Regions from separate parts of the Gracilibacillus thailandensis genome, predicted to be linked through region 1. Evidence: riboswitches for the same ligand, from Rfam matches in the RefSeq annotation. Region 1 holds a riboswitch; the other holds the start of a gene.
What was found. Region 1 has a riboswitch for S-adenosylmethionine ahead of GH715_RS08855 (5-methyltetrahydropteroyltriglutamate--homocysteine S-methyltransferase). Riboswitches for the same ligand answer to the same signal wherever they lie in the genome.
Positions count from the first base shown of each region.

Region 2: another riboswitch for S-adenosylmethionine. It lies ahead of GH715_RS10670 (cyclase family protein); the one in region 1 lies ahead of GH715_RS08855 (5-methyltetrahydropteroyltriglutamate--homocysteine S-methyltransferase).

Region 1 covers NZ_WJID01000023.1:46,942-55,096, forward strand. The annotation lists gene GH715_RS08850 (lamin tail domain-containing protein) at 1-3,485, shown strand, start outside; SAM riboswitch class I at 3,656-3,744, shown strand; gene GH715_RS08855 (5-methyltetrahydropteroyltriglutamate--homocysteine S-methyltransferase) at 3,846-4,952, shown strand; gene GH715_RS08860 (metallophosphoesterase) at 5,207-6,037, shown strand; gene GH715_RS08865 (CPBP family intramembrane glutamic endopeptidase) at 6,034-6,693, shown strand; gene GH715_RS08870 (hypothetical protein) at 6,680-7,036, shown strand; gene ligD (DNA ligase D) at 7,020-8,155, opposite strand, start outside.
Region 2 covers NZ_WJID01000031.1:28,782-36,936, reverse strand. The annotation lists gene GH715_RS10695 (SWIM zinc finger family protein) at 221-1,867, opposite strand; gene GH715_RS10690 (UPF0158 family protein) at 1,879-2,346, opposite strand; gene GH715_RS10685 (hypothetical protein) at 2,366-2,581, opposite strand; gene GH715_RS10680 (DUF3892 domain-containing protein) at 2,831-3,145, opposite strand; gene GH715_RS10675 (DEAD/DEAH box helicase) at 3,338-4,486, shown strand; SAM riboswitch class I at 4,634-4,736, shown strand; gene GH715_RS10670 (cyclase family protein) at 4,875-5,627, shown strand; gene GH715_RS10665 (5-methyltetrahydropteroyltriglutamate--homocysteine S-methyltransferase) at 5,655-6,761, shown strand; gene GH715_RS21780 (hypothetical protein) at 6,939-7,064, shown strand; gene GH715_RS10655 (FIMAH domain-containing protein) at 7,321-8,155, shown strand, end outside.

The sequences.
Region 1 (8,155 bases):
TCGAAAATGAAAATATCGTAAGAATAGAATCTGCTGGAATGGCAAATGGCAGTATGCGTGGATTAATTATTGCTTCCAATATTGGCCACGAATATTCGATTGCTTATTATAATGATTTGGATACAACAGATGATACTGCCCCGAATAAAGGTATTGTCTATAAATATCCAGCAGATGATTCGAATATCATGGAGAAAGTAAGTGCGGGAACGATTGATGCTACACCTGGTGTTGTGGAAGATTATCAGGTACCAATAGATCCTGTTCAAGTAGAACAAGATCAAACGCCACCTGTTGTTGAAGATATCACAGGCGTTGAGACTATTAACCAGACAGATGACTTAGATGTTACAGCAGAAGCAAGTGATCAAGAAGAATTAAAAACAGTTGCGATCTACTACCGTACAAATGCTAATGAAGATTATAAGAAAGCATTGATTGAAGAGGGAGAAGAGGAAGGAGTATTTACGTATCGCATTTATGCTCCTGAAATGATTGGCAATACAGAGGTCGAATATTATTTTGAAGCTTCAGACGGTGAAAATACAACAACTACTAATCCAGAGACAGTAACGATTGAAAGTAATTTGGATCATAGTCCTTTACGCTTAAATGTCGAAGAAGGTCAAGTATTAAAGGAAACATTTGTGCTAAAAGGTACATCCAATATCGATCAACCTGCAGATATGAATATGGTTATTGATGGAAATCAAGTGCCCACAAGTTATCAAGCAATAGAACATGAAGCATACTTCGCTTTTGAAGTAAGCGGAATTAATACCTATTTCCAAAATGGTGTAACAATTGGTGATGAGATCATTCATATATTTGATGATTGGATAGCGCAATGGGAGACGATCACAGTTCCGATAGATCCTAACTATTTGGAAATCGGGGAAAACACGATTACGATACGTGCCGGAAACAAAGCTACACCATGGGAAGGTGACCCGGGTGAGAATCGTGATGACTATAATTTACGCAATGTACGTCTCGTATTGGCTGATGGTACGATTCTAACAGATCCTAATCATTCAGATCCTGAGAATGTATTAGACATGGGGGATGATGGCACACACCGGATTGCGGAGGACTTTACATTTACTATTTCGGAAGATCATGCACAATCTATTGCCTATGAATGGGATACAACAGAAGTAACAGATGGTGAACACACAGTAAAAGTAACCGATTCAAAAGAGACCATTCAAGAACAAGTACTTGTAGATAACACAGCTCCAAATATTGAAGCTACAGTTGCTAATGAAGAAACATACAAAGGTACCTTTATAATTGATGCAGAGATTGATGATGACGTAGCTGGCGTGGATACTTACCAAGCAAAACTTGATGGAGAGGAGATAGATTTGCCTTTTGAAACTTCGTCAGGTGAGCTTGCGAATGGAGAGCATACGTTAAGCATTACGGCTACAGATCAAATTGGTAACAAAGGGACAGAAGAAATTACTTTTTATACAGTTGAAGAGAATCCAGAGGTACCGGAAAATCTATCAAATGTTCAAGACGGTGATCCAACTTTAAAGGTCCGTGTTAATGATCCGATGGGAGACAAGATGGATGTTGGTTTCTATCAAGGGTTCCAGTATAAACCCTCTGATACAGAGGCCGTGGTATCTTATCAAGGTGCTTCAGCTGTGGAACCACCAAACACAAATGAAATAGATAGCTCAACATTGCTGGAAGAACAGGACATTTCACTAGTAGCTGAAAAAGATGGTGAGTATTTGGTACATGATGCAACAACAGAATTTCCATATCACCGTTTTGACGTAACACTTGATGATACAGTCGATGAGAATGATTTGGTTGAATTAGAATGGAACGGTAATTCTCTAGAAGGTAGAAAAGTAACGATGTATGCATGGAATGTGGAGTCTTCTAAGTGGGACATTGTCGATTATCAAATTGCCGGTGAAGAGGATTTTACACTGAAAGGCGATGTCGAAGTTGCTTCATATAGTAATGAACATCAAATTCAAGTAATGATTCAAGATGAAATACCTGCTGATCGGGATGACTATGACTATACGTTTGTTTGGATGTCAGATACACAATATTATTCTGAGAGCTATCCCCACATTTTTGAGCGCCAAACGGAATGGATTAAAGAGCAGCAAGAAGAAATGAAGATTGAGTATGTTTTTCATAGTGGAGATTTAGTAGATGAAGCAGATCAACCATACCAATGGGAATACGCGGATGAATATATGAGAACATTAGATGATGCAGCCATACCATATGGAGTTCTTGCAGGAAACCACGACGTACTCCAAAAGACTGAAGACTATACCGAATATTATAAATATTTCGGAGAAGATCGTTTTCAAGATAAGCCTTATTATGGTGGTTCATATCAAAATAACCGTGGTCACTATGACTTAATATCTGTTGATGGCAACGACTATATTATGCTTTATTTAGGTTGGGGTATTGATGATGAAGGTATCGCATGGATGAATGAAGTATTGAGTCAACATCCAGACCGTACAGCGATCTTAACCTTCCACGAGTATTTACAGGCAACAGGAACACGTCATCCATTAGGCGAAAAACTATATCAAGAAGTAGTGCTTCCAAATGAAAATGTTGTAGCTGTTTTATCTGGTCATTATCATGAAGCACAGACATTAGTGGATGAAATCGATGACGATGGGGATGGTAACCCTGATCGTAAAGTATATCAAATGTTAGCAGACTATCAAGCAGGACCTGAAGGTGGACAAGGGTATATGCGTTTGTTACATTTTGATACAGATAATAATCAAATATATGTGAACACCTATTCACCATATATGGATGATTATAATTATTATGATACGGATGAATACCCAAATAAAGATGAATTCACTATTGATTTAGATTTAACAGCTAAAGAAAAGCGAGTTGCGACGGATAGTTTTGTAGTGAATGTTTATACTGATAATGAAATAGGCAAGGTAGATAATGTCGTGAGCGGAGATACTGCAAAAGTTACATGGGAGGGCCTTACTAAAGGAGAACGGTATTTCTGGTATGCTACAGTGACTGATAACTATACAGGTGAGACTCGCTCACCTATCTGGTCTTTTGTCAAAGGGGAAGATGATACATCAGGTAATGGCAAAGATAAAGACAAGGATAAGGACAAAGACAAGAATAAGGACAAAGACAAAAAAAAGGACAAGGATAAAAATAAACCTGAGAAGCATCCAGACTCTAATACTGATTCGGATTCTACTTCTGGTTTTGATAAAAACGACAACAATAATAATCAAAATTCTGAGAGGAATAACGTACAAGAAGCAGAAGACCAAAGAAGTAAACAAGAGGTCAAGAATAGTGATAAACAATCACCAATAGCAAGTAATGATAACATTAATCTCCCAAATACAGCAACAAATATATTCCAAATTATGGCATTGAGTATCATATTGCTAATCATTGGAACGATATTATATGTCAGAAATAGAACACAATTAAATTAAATAATTTAGAAGGGATGCAATATATGTTGCATCTCTTTTTCTTTGTTTCTTGAATGTTAGCTATAAATTTATAACTATGATTAACAATTGTGTTATACATTTTCAAAAAAATAGGGTTGTATTTTCCAACAGCATATTGTATGATGTATGTATGGTAAAAATTGCATATATTCTTATCCAGAGAGACGGAGGGATTTGGCCTTATGATGTCTCAGCAACCAGTCATTTTTGACACGGTGCTAATTCCAATAGATAAGAAGATTGACTTTCGTTCATGATAAAGGCCTTCTTCTTAGAAGGTCTTTTTTTACTGGGTAAGATATGCTGACCAAATTCATTTTCATTATAAGGAGAGGTAGTATGACAACAAAAACAGTAACAGCACCATTTCGAGCAGATCATGTGGGGAGCTTATTACGCCCGGAGAATTTACTGAAAGCGAGAAAGGATTTTGAGGAAGGTAATATTACAAGTGCACAGTTACGTAATGTGGAAAACAAAGAAATAGCTCATATCATTGATAAACAGATTGAAGTGGGATTGAGTCTTGTTTCAGACGGAGAATTCCGCCGTCGTTTCTGGCACACAGACTTTTTAGAGCATTTAAATGGCATTGAAGGATATGTACCTGAAGTAGGTTATATATTTCATGGGAATGAAGAAACAGAACGCTATAATATTCGAAATACAGGTAAAATCTCATTTAATCCTGATCATCCATTTATCCAAGATTTTAAAGAGTTTAATGCATTAGTAGATGGTCGAGCGGTGGCAAAACAAACCATTCCAAGTCCTAATCAGCTTTTCAACGAAGGAATTCGTGATGTTAGCATTTACCCGGATATTGAGGAATATGCCAGAGATGTTATTCAAGCATACCGTGATGCAATTAAAGCATTTTATAATGCTGGTGTGCGTTATTTACAGTTTGATGACGTTTATATAGCAGGATTGTCTTCACCTGATATTCCATTTAATGATGGTGAGTTTTCACGGGAATTTTTAATTGATCTGGCATTAAGAGTAGTCAATGGCGTTTTAGAAGATAAACCAAGTGATCTTGTTGTCACTACCCATTTATGCCGAGGAAACTATCGCTCCAATTGGGCTTTTGAAGGAAGCTATGATTTAATCGCTCCAACCCTATTCGCTAAGGAAAAAGTAGACGGTTTCTTCCTTGAATATGATGATGAACGCTCAGGTGGATTCAAACCGTTAGAACATATCCCAAATAATGGCGCACGTGTTGTGCTAGGATTAATTACATCAAAGAATGGAGAGTTGGAAGACAAAGAACAAATTAAAGCACGAGTGGAAGAAGCCGCAAAATACGTACCACTTGAGCAATTATGTTTAAGTCCACAATGTGGCTTTGCATCTACTCACCATGGAAACAAACTAACCGAACAAGACCAATGGAACAAACTCCAACACATTGTACAAATTACAAAAGAAATCTGGGGTTAAAGAATTATCTCTTGTTATCGGTTGAATTCAATTGAATTAGGTAAGCAATCACAAGGAACCTTTGTTGCATGAATGGCAATGAAGGTTCTTTTTTTCTGTAACAGGTTATTAGGTTTAAGTAACATAAAATAGAAATAAAGAGAGATGTACAAATGTCAAGTATGCTGTGGGAAACTATGTCGACTACACACGTACATTTCTATCCATTTATGTTAAAATGACAATACATTATCCATATAAAAAGAGGTTGTTAGATGAGGCGTGGTCGCATGTTTTTATTGATATTTATGCTGGTTATTGTTATAAGTGGCGGTGTGAAAATATACTATGATACAAATTTATTCAAGGTTGAGAAACTGGAGATAGCTACTTCAAAATTGGATAAGGATCAATCTTTTACTATATTACAATTAACGGATTTACATAATAAACAGTTCGGTGACAATAATAAGAAATTATTAGATGAAATCAAACAAGTAGATGTAGATGTTATCGTTATGACAGGTGATTTAATTGACAGGAAAACGGATGATTTACAGTTTGTCTTGGACTTTGCGGACAAATTAACTATGATTAATTCCAACGTCTATTTTGTAACTGGTAACCATGAATGGGAAAATCCGTTGCGAGAATCATTTATTCAAGGCCTTGCCGACAAAGGAATTCATCTACTAGATAATCAAAACCGTGTCATTGAACTGGCAGGGGTTTCTTTTCAGTTGATAGGTGTAGGTGACCCATCAACTAATCATGATGATATGGAAACTGCTATGTTAGGGGTGCATGAGGAGGATGTGACGATCCTGTTATCACACGCTCCTGATTTATCACGTTCAAAGTATCCAGAGGCGATTGATTTAGTATTAAGTGGTCATACCCATGGAGGTCAAATTCGCTTACCTATCATTGGAGCAGTTGTTGCTCCAGGGCAAGGTTTTTTTCCGAAATATGATCAAGGATTATTTGATTTAAATAAACATCAACAATTATACATCGATAGTGGTCTTGGTACGAGTGTAATAGATGTGAGAATCTTTAATCAGAGTCAGATGACACTAATTAAAGTAAAGGGTGTCGGTAAATGAAACGATTAATGTTGTTCGTTGTTATTGCTTGTCTTGCGATGGCAGTGATCGAACTATATATTGCTCCTAACTATTTAGTTAAATCGATATGTAAGCTGTTGCTTTTCTTGTTCATTCCATACTTATATATTCGATTTGTTGTCCATTTATCTTTTAAAGATTTATTTTCTTCTAAAAAGAAATATTTAAAATTACCAATTATTCTTGCAAGTAGTGTATCCATCATTATTTTATCGTTGTATTGGATCATTGGTAGCTTCTTTGATTTTTCGAATGTGACTGTTATGCTGGAAGATAACATGGCAGTTGATAAAAATAACTTCCTTTTTGTTGCGATCTATATTGCACTCGTTAATTCGTTATTAGAAGAATTTTTCTTTCGTGGCTTTGCCTTTTTAGCTTTATTAAAAATGACAAAAAGATGGGTAGCTTACCTTTTTAGTGCTGGTACGTTTGCACTTTATCATATTGCGATGATGACGGATTGGTTTTCTATTTACTTATTTGTCCTCATCCTGTTCAGTTTATTTGTTGCCGGTTATCTATTTAATAAATTAGATGAGAAGGCAGACAGTATATTGCCATCATGGTTAGTTCACATCAGTGCGAATGTATCCATCAATCTGATTGGGATGATGTTATTTGGAATTATATAAGTTTATATTAAGAAAAAGGTTCTTCATGGTAATTGTTTTGGTATTTTTAATAGCCTGTCAATCAGACATCGAAAAATATGATTATCAAGACCATTCGAATGATGAATTTCTAGCTGATCAGGCCGATTATTTTCATTACTTTATTGAAGAAGTGAGATCTGACACGATTAGTATAGCGCCAATATTAGATGTCCACGATCGATCTTATGCACCAGTTGAACTTGAAATTACTGATCAAACAGAAATAGAGGGGAAGGATGTGTTAGAAATCGATGATAAAGTAAATATATGGGTCACAGGTAAAAATATAGCTGAGCGGATCAAAGTCAAATCATCGAATTAAATGGGCAGCCTTTCTCTTTAATTCTTGTTGGTATCGTGTGAATCGTAAACTTTCTTGGGTCTAATGTTTCTGTTACCTCATTCCAATATAACGGTGTCGCGACAGTTGCTTCATCAGTTGCCCTTGTCGAATAGGGAGCAATGATTGTCTTTCCTGGAGCATGTTGAACATAATCGATATAAAGTCTTTTGCCACGATTTTTCTTTAAGCGCTCGATGGTAAAATGATCAGGATCAGAGTCAACCAATACTTTTGCTGTAGCCTCCATTAATACTCTTGTTTCATCGTACGTCATATTTTCAATCGGTATATGAACTTGTAATCCAGTTCTTCCGGATGTTTTGACTAAAGGTGTGAAGCCCTGATGTTCCATCATTTCTTTAATCAAGTGGGCAGCACGAACAGCAATAAAAAACTGATCTAATGATGGCGGATCAAGGTCGAAGACTATTTCTTCGGGATCTGCCTTGTTAATTTTATTAAAAGGAACATGGAACTCCAATCCACCATGATTACCAAACCAGATTAGACTTTGCAGATCTTGACAAAGTATATCCATTTCTCCATCATTATTAGAGATAGTTTGAATGAAAGAAGGGGCATAATCTGACAGATGTTTTTGATAAAAGGAATGTTCATGTACCCCATCAGGAAAACGAATTAATGTCAGTCTGCGATCCTTCAGACCAGGAAGCATAAAAGGTGCAATCCATCTTAAATAACACAAGTAGTTTAATTTCGTAACAGTTGGAAACAATTCTTTTTCTAATCGGGATAAGTTAACCGTTGATGGAAATTGTGCCAATCCTTGATCAATCGTAAGTTGATTACAATCGGTTGGGTTGATATCAAATCGGAACTGATGAAAAACCGGTTCACGGAGTTCTTGATCTTCAGCACTCAGACAATTTATATCCATACAAACAGAAGGATCCAGCTCCCACGTTGTCCCATTTACCTTCTGCCCATAACGTTTGAAAAAAGTAGTTAACGTTTCTTTCTCTCCTTGTTCTAGGCCATTCTTACATTTCCCGAGTATGCAGAGTGTTTCGTTGTGATAATATCGTAACGTGAAATAATCATTTTCGGTATTCCAATTCGTAACAATCCCAGAAATGG
Region 2 (8,155 bases), on a different contig from region 1:
CAGTCAAATACATGAATAAATTGAATAACCCGCAGCGATAACTACGAGTTAAAGAAAGGCATAATCAGAATTTATTTTTTTCAGAAATTATGCTCACCAAGAAAATGTAAGACACCTGCTCCGAATACTAGAATCGAATATAATGTGAGGAAAAATATTTCCAACTTTACCTCTCCACTGTTCATTCATAGTTTTTATACGGTCTAGGGTGAAATTTACCTCAAACTTTTGACAATTCATCCAAAAATGCTGGTTTTTTAGGGTATCTATCTTCTAATTCTTTGATAATAACATTAGCTCTTTCTGGACCACATACTTTTCTAAACGTTTTTATTACCTTACACACATTGCGGTAAGCGCTTCTATTCGAGGACCTTTCAGCCATTGAATGAATATGCTGTTTAAATATCTCGGTTACACGTTGTGGATACTGCTCTATTAGATGAGGATACAGATGTTCAATTTCGATTGGGGAATTCTCACAATATGTTAGTAATTTATCTGTTAGCCCTTCTTCTATTAAGATACGAACATAGATAGTACCTCTCAATCTGGTTTGTGACAAATTGTCGGTGATATACTCTAAAACTTGCGACCATTCTTCCTGATTGTATAACTGCTTTAATATTAGAAAATAGTCATAATTGCCCTCTAGCAATAGGGACATGCCTAGTGATTTTTGCTTCGTTTCATCTTGTAATGCTTTATATGCCTGAAAACGGTAGTGCTGCCACTTATGTACCAGACCTAGAGATTGCTTATCTTTTTTCTCGCCATCCAAGCATAGTTCTATTACTTTGTCATAGCTTGCCTGATTAAAATTATCTTGGATCACACGTTCTCTGAATTCAGAAGAATCTATGTTTTTTTCCAAAAACATATTTCGTTTTTCTGCTGTCTCGAATTGTTCAATTAATTCCAACTGAATCAGTTTTATTTGTTTACGATCATAAGAAGCACTCCACCGGTCACTATTTGATTCAGCTAAGATTTGTTCAAGCTCTTCTTCTAACATTTTTCGGCATTCGATACTATCACAGAATGAAACGCAAAACTCGAGTAAAGCAAATCGCCATTCACTCCATCCTTTATAACTATTCTTTCTTGAAGCATCTATCAGTTGTTGTACAATATCTATTTTTTCTAGATCGTTTAGATGATCGACTCCTTCTAATATCGCAGTATCGATTTTATCAAGTGCCTCGTCAACAACCATACCGACTTCTCCACCAGAATCATCGCAATATTGTAGCAGATCAATCATTTCGGTCAAGATTAATTCACCGAGAAGCACTGCTATTTTGGTTTCCTGATTAGCAATGCTTTCTTCCATTTTTTCTATTACTAGCTCTGCACCTTTTACAGCAAGACTGGCATTGCGCCAATTAACAAATCCACCTTCCTCTGCCATTTCAATATATTGCTGAATTAATTCCTTTGCTCCTGCTATGCCATTCTTTTTAGGTCCATATTTAAGACGCAGCTCTTGTTCCATTACAGGGTTATCGGTAGCGTATTCCACTAATAGTTGCATTAATTCTTTTTTTGTCAAGGTTTGTAAAAGCTCATGTAATGTTGGTTCTTCCCGATCAACGTCAGAATTTCTATTTCGTAAAGCAAAAAACACAGCTGTTTCATGTTTGCATATATCACCAAAATCATAGGGACAATCACAACTTGAATAAAGAATATTTCCCGGTTCATCGAGAGTTACCTGTACATGATAATCCTCTGAACCATTGACAATTGCATGAAAATGTCCTGGCTGAATCTCATTTATGTTATTTACAAGTTCCCATTCATAGTAATCTTCGCCTCGAGATACTATGATCTCATTTATATATTGTTCAAAATTGTTCACATTCAATGATATACCTCCTATTCCACATAGTCGATCTGCTCTTTTTCACAAAAATCAATGGCTATTTGTTTGTAACAAACATTTTGGAATGTAAACCATTCATCACTGACACCAAGTGTGATAATCTGATCCTTGAATCTGCTAAATGCTCCTCTTCCACGGATAGCATTTAGCAAAGCTGATTGTATCGATTCATCTTCCTGACTAAAACAAAATTGTTCCATCATGTCATACTCATCTATTTCAGATTGTGATGGAAGTGAAGCATATTTATCTTCATATTCCAACATATCGATGGCAGTATTAACCTCTTGTTGTTCCCAATCAGCAAGATGATCAAAATCATCTCCATCTTCTGCCGTTCTTAATGCACTCCTTGAAACGAATACAACTTCACTTGTTTCTTTATTTAAAAATGAATTAAATTCTTCTGATTGCATCTCCATTCCATCTATAATCGCACTTAATTTTACCTTTGGACTCATTTTAGTCGCTCCTTTCCTATTATGAAACACTTAATAAAAGGGGCACTAGCCCATAACTGACAACAGCCCCATTAAAGTATGATAGATTTACTGTGCAAATACCAAACTTAAATGGCGATGTAATTGAAGATAATACCTCTTGATGCAATCTAGCAGGTGCTGCTTGTAAGTAATATACACCAGCAATAATCTCGATTCGTTCATCCTCAAGCCATGACAAATAATCAGCATACATAAATATACGTCCTTTAGTTGGTAATGACAATCCAAATCATTTATGTTTATTATATCATCTGATGATCAGCAAGTTAAAAGGTTTTAAAAGCAAATCCTAGTTTAAAGAATACCTTTATTTTTGATGATTATTGCTTCCCATACCCACGAAAAAAGAATACCAATCACACGATGTAATTTGGTATTCCTTTTCATAAGTTAGTCTCCATTTGGACTTCCAAAAATTAGAGAAGTCTATTTCAACAGTCCATTAAAAAGTATCTAATTGATCTAGATTATTTGCTTTAATACCATCAGGTTCACTACGGATAATGTCTCTACCATATTTATGAAAAACATCGACGTGCTCCAATTTTCCTGCTTTTGCTTCATCAATTGCGGTCACGTAGTCTAACTCTCTGCCGCTATTCGTTTTAAATGCAATAATATCGCCATCATCATTTTTTCGAACAGCAACAATTTGTTCTTTTCCATCCTCTCCAGATGCTGAGACTTCCTGCTGAGCTTGTTCCTCACCCTGTTGTTTATAATCTTGGTATATCTTCTCAAATTCTTGATTATCCATATTCTATACCTCCTAAACATACATGTAGTTTGTAACGAAGGCGAAATTTTTATGTGTGATCACTCCCCAGCTTATGGAGGCACATAATCGATTTAATTTATCACAAAATAATGGTACAAGTTGACGTATATAGTAATCAAGATTACTCTGAATAAAGACATACGAATTGAAGCAATAAAAGGAGCATTAATAATGAATAAAACACAATCATTAAATGAAGTATTACCTGACCTGAAACCGTTTCTTCAAACCGCTTGGGATAAATCCGGGTTCGAAAAGCTAACAGCCATTCAACTGCATACGGCCCGTTTTATAATCGACGGAAAAGATATCATTGCTGAGTCACCAACAGGCAGCGGTAAAACGCTAGCTTACCTTTTACCACTTATGCAACAAATCGACCCAACTCAAAGAAATACGCAAGTTGTCATCTTAGCCTCATCCCATGAACTAGTGATGCAAATAAAACAAGAAGTTCAGAAGTGGTCAAGGGATAGTGGAATTGGAAGTGCAACACTGATTGGAGGAGCAAACGTAAAGCGACAATTTGAAAAATTGAAAAAGAAACCGCAAATCGTAATTGGAACACCAGGAAGAATCAACGAACTAATTAACCAGAAAAAATTAAAGATGCATCAAGTAAAAACGATTGTATTGGATGAAGCAGATCAACTGTTAATCCCCGAACATATAGCTACTATCGAAAAAATTGTGAAAAGTACCTTAAGTGATCGACAAATGCTTGTCTTTTCGGCAACGCTACCTGAGACAGTACAATCAAAGGCAGAAGAACTAATGAACAGTCCTGAAGTAATTCGAGTAGGTAAAGAAGAGGATGATCGACCAAATGTGGAGTATATGTATCTTGTTTGTGAAGCGAGAGATAAGATTGAATCTCTAAGAAGGCTCCTACGTAATCATGACATGAAAGCACTGGTATTCGTCAAAGATATTACAACGCTTTCGGTACTGGCAGAAAAACTAGATTATATGGGCATCCATGCAGGAGTTTTACATAGTGACTCCAAAAAGCAAGAACGAGCTAAAGCAATTAAAGAATTTCGCGAAGGAAAATCTGAACTACTACTAGCTTCAGATGTTGCTGCAAGAGGTTTAGATATCCCTGATATAACCCATGTTATTCATATGGACTTGCCTAAAGAGACAACACAATTTGTTCATCGCTCCGGAAGAACTGGACGGTTGGGATCTAACTCAGGAACCGTTATAGCGATTGTCACCGAGAGTGAGGAGCGACAACTGCAGAAATTTAGTCGCCAGTTGGATCTGACTGTTTCAAAGAAAAGTCTGTTTAAAGGGAAATTTGTTGATTCAGAGTAGATCACATTTTCTTGCAATGCTGTTTGTCACTACCCGAAAAAGGTCAAAATCGACAAAATTCATGTAGTGACAGGCACCAGAAGAAATGAGACTTGACATTGTACCATATTTTGGCGTATTGTAATATTTAAATTAAATACCATAAATTTCTTATCAAGAGAGGTGGAGGGACTGGCCCTTTGAAACCTCGGCAACGGACTATCTGTAAGTACCGTGCCAATTCCAGAAGTGATACGCTTGAAGATAAGAAGGGAGACAGATTGTAGTTGACATTTTGCCCCTTTTCTTATTTAGAAAAGGGGTTTTTGGTTTTTCAAAAAGATAAAATATACAAATAGAATTCATGGTAAGCGTCCTAAGCGTTTTAGCATGTGAAGGAGGAGGAAGAATGACGATAGAAGGCAACCAACTAGAATTGATAGACGCTTTGCAAAAACTAAAAAGTAAGAAATGGATTGACTTAACACACACATTTGGGCCTAGTTCCCCACATTTTTCCGCATTACCAAATGCTGAGATTGACCCATTATTTACGCATAAAGATGGTTTTTTTGTTCAACAATTTTCCTTTCCAGGGCAATATGGAACACATATAGATGCACCTATTCATTTTGTACCGAATCAGCGTTGGCTAGAAGAATTAGATTTAAAAGAGTTAGTGTTACCTCTTGTTGTGATTGATAAATCTAAAGAAGCAGCAGAAAATCATGACTATACCGTAACAGTCGATGATATTAAATTGTTTGAAGAAGAGTATGGACAAATAGAAGAAGGAACATTTGTAGCATTAAGAACAGATTGGAGCAAACGTTGGCCAGATGTTGAGAAATTCGAGAATAAGGATAACGAGGGGAATCCACATGCACCTGGCTGGCGATTAGATGCATTGAAATATCTCTTCCAAGAGAGACAAGTGAAAGCCATTGGTCACGAAACGTTTGATACAGATTCTGCGAAGGATGCAAGAGCAAACGGATCGCTAATTGGCGAATATTATGTACTGGAGCAAGATACATACCAAGTAGAATTATTAACAAATTTAGATAAACTGCCCCCAAAAGGCAGTATCATATTTAATATAGTAGCAAAACCAGAAAAGGCAACTGGGTTTCCAGTGCGCTCTTTTGCAATAATACCTTAAGAAAAAAATAGAGAGGATTGATTAATTATGACAAAAACATTTATTAAAGCACCCTTTAAAGCAGACCATGTGGGGAGTTTATTACGACCAGAAAGCTTAAAAAAAGCAAATGAGAATTTCCAAGCAGGTAAGATATCCTATGATGAGTTACGTGCAGTACAAACAAATGAGATTAAGAGAATTGTAGATAAGCAGATTGAAGTGGGGCTAGAACTAGTAACAGATGGTGAATTTCGTCGTGGATGGTGGCATCTTGATTTTATCGAACACTTGAATGGATTTGAAGGATATGTTCCAGAAAAAGGACTTCAGTTCCACGGTCTGGAGACAGAACCATATGATGTACGAAACATTGGGAAAGTTTCCTTTAATGCAGATCATCCATTCATTAAAGATTTCATTGAATTTAAAGAAATTGTTGGAGACCGTGCAGTAGCGAAACAAACGATACCAAGTCCTAACCAACTGTTCCATGCAGGTATTCGTAATCCAGACATATACCCGAAATTAGAAGATTATACACAAGATGTGATCGATACATACCGTGATGTAGTGAAAGCATTCTATGATGCAGGCTGTCGTTATCTGCAATTTGATGATGTATATATTGCTGGATTAAACGCAGAGCAATTATTTGCTTTTGAGAACTTATCGAGACAAGAACTAATTGATTTATCGTTACATGTTGTCAATAGTGTATTAGAGGATAAACCAGAAGACTTAATTATTACAACACACCTTTGCAGAGGTAACTATCGTTCGACATGGGCATTTGAAGGAAGCTATGCACATATCGCACCGACACTGTTTGCTAAAGAAAAAGTAGATGGTTTCTTCTTAGAATATGATGATGATCGTTCAGGTGACTTCCAACCATTACGTCATATTGCAAAGGAAGACGGACCACGTGTTGTATTAGGATTATTTACATCAAAATTCGGCGAACTCGAGGACAAAGAATTAATTAAAGCACGTGTAGAAGAAGCGAGTCAATTTGTATCGAAAGACAAAATTTGCTTAAGCCCACAATGTGGATTTGCTTCTACGCATCACGGAAATATTTTAACAGAAGAAGAACAATGGAATAAATTAGCGTATGTAGTGAAACTTTCGAAAGAATTACTCGGACAGTAATAAGTATCTTTAATAATAGAATCCCCAAGTGCTCGTTTCGATACAGGTGCTTGGGGATTTTTATTTGCAATTATTTGTTTACTATAGAAAAATTGAAAAATAAATCCTTCGTCAGTCTGACTTTGCAATTTCTACTCTTTTGGCTGGATAGTTGGAATTAGTCTATGTCTAATATTGTTGATTTATATTTTAAGAATCGCAAAGAATGCTTTTAAAACAAGAGATCATTATGGAAGATTATTAGTGATTGGCGGTGCTGCTCTAGTCGTTGCGACGCTCTTTTTCTATGTGTCCAAGCAATAACAATTGACCTTAGCAACTATGACAAAAATAATGACAACGCTTACACAATATGACATTATTCTCAAATTATTCGTGCTATACTTATACTTGTCTTAGGGACATTCTAGAACGATTTAACATCTTAAGATCCCCAACGACTTATATCAAACTGGGGGTGATTAAGTTAGTTTTCTTTTTTTGCAGGCGATAGTCATGTCGTCAAATTGTAATGAAAGGGAAAAAAACAAGGAATTAGAGAGGAGAGGATTGGTAGGTAATGCGTAAAATAATATCAGTGGTGGCTTTCTTAGTTTACTTCATTATGGTATCAGAAATGGTATACAACTTACCCCAGGCTAAGGCGGCGGAGACAGAGCCGGAACCAAACATCACGTGGAGGCAGGTCGACCCTGCTGATGTCAAGATTGGTAGAAGCTATCTCATCGTGTCCGAGCACGGCGCGCTTACTAACGCTCAAGCGACAATCAACACACCAGGCGACGTCACCGGCGACACTCAGGTTGGCATGGTGTCCAAGCCCGTGACGATTGAAGACGGCTTGATCACATCCGAAGTGACGGACGACATGATCTGGCAGTTTGGCCTTGGCGCAAACACTGCGGCGGCATCCGGCGGTCTTGGTGAAGGCCCGGGCTACTATTTATTGAACAACGCTCCCGGCACAGGCGGTGGCACGGAACCCCTGAGAAGGGAATCCAGCTTCAATGCACAGCATGCGCCCCTCAACACGACCGGCGCAGCCAGCAACGGCAACCAGCAGAGCCTGTTGCTGCATGTACTGGATGAAGAAGAAGGCACAGTGTCCCTGTACAATTGGGGCGGGAACAACCAGTGGAACTTTGCCCTGACGAGTACGAAAGACGGCTTCACTGCAAAGAGCAAGGAAGCGAGCACTACGAGCGCGGCTCAACTGCTTGAGCAGATGCAAGAGTCACCGTCATTGCGTCTGTATGAACCGAACGTGAACGTTGGCGTTCAGCACTACGTCATGACGTCATCCGGCGAGAATGGCAGTATAAGTCCGTCCTCCCTGGCAGGCCATGTTTGGGTAAACGATGGCGAAGACGTGACCTTCACGTTCAACCCCGCGT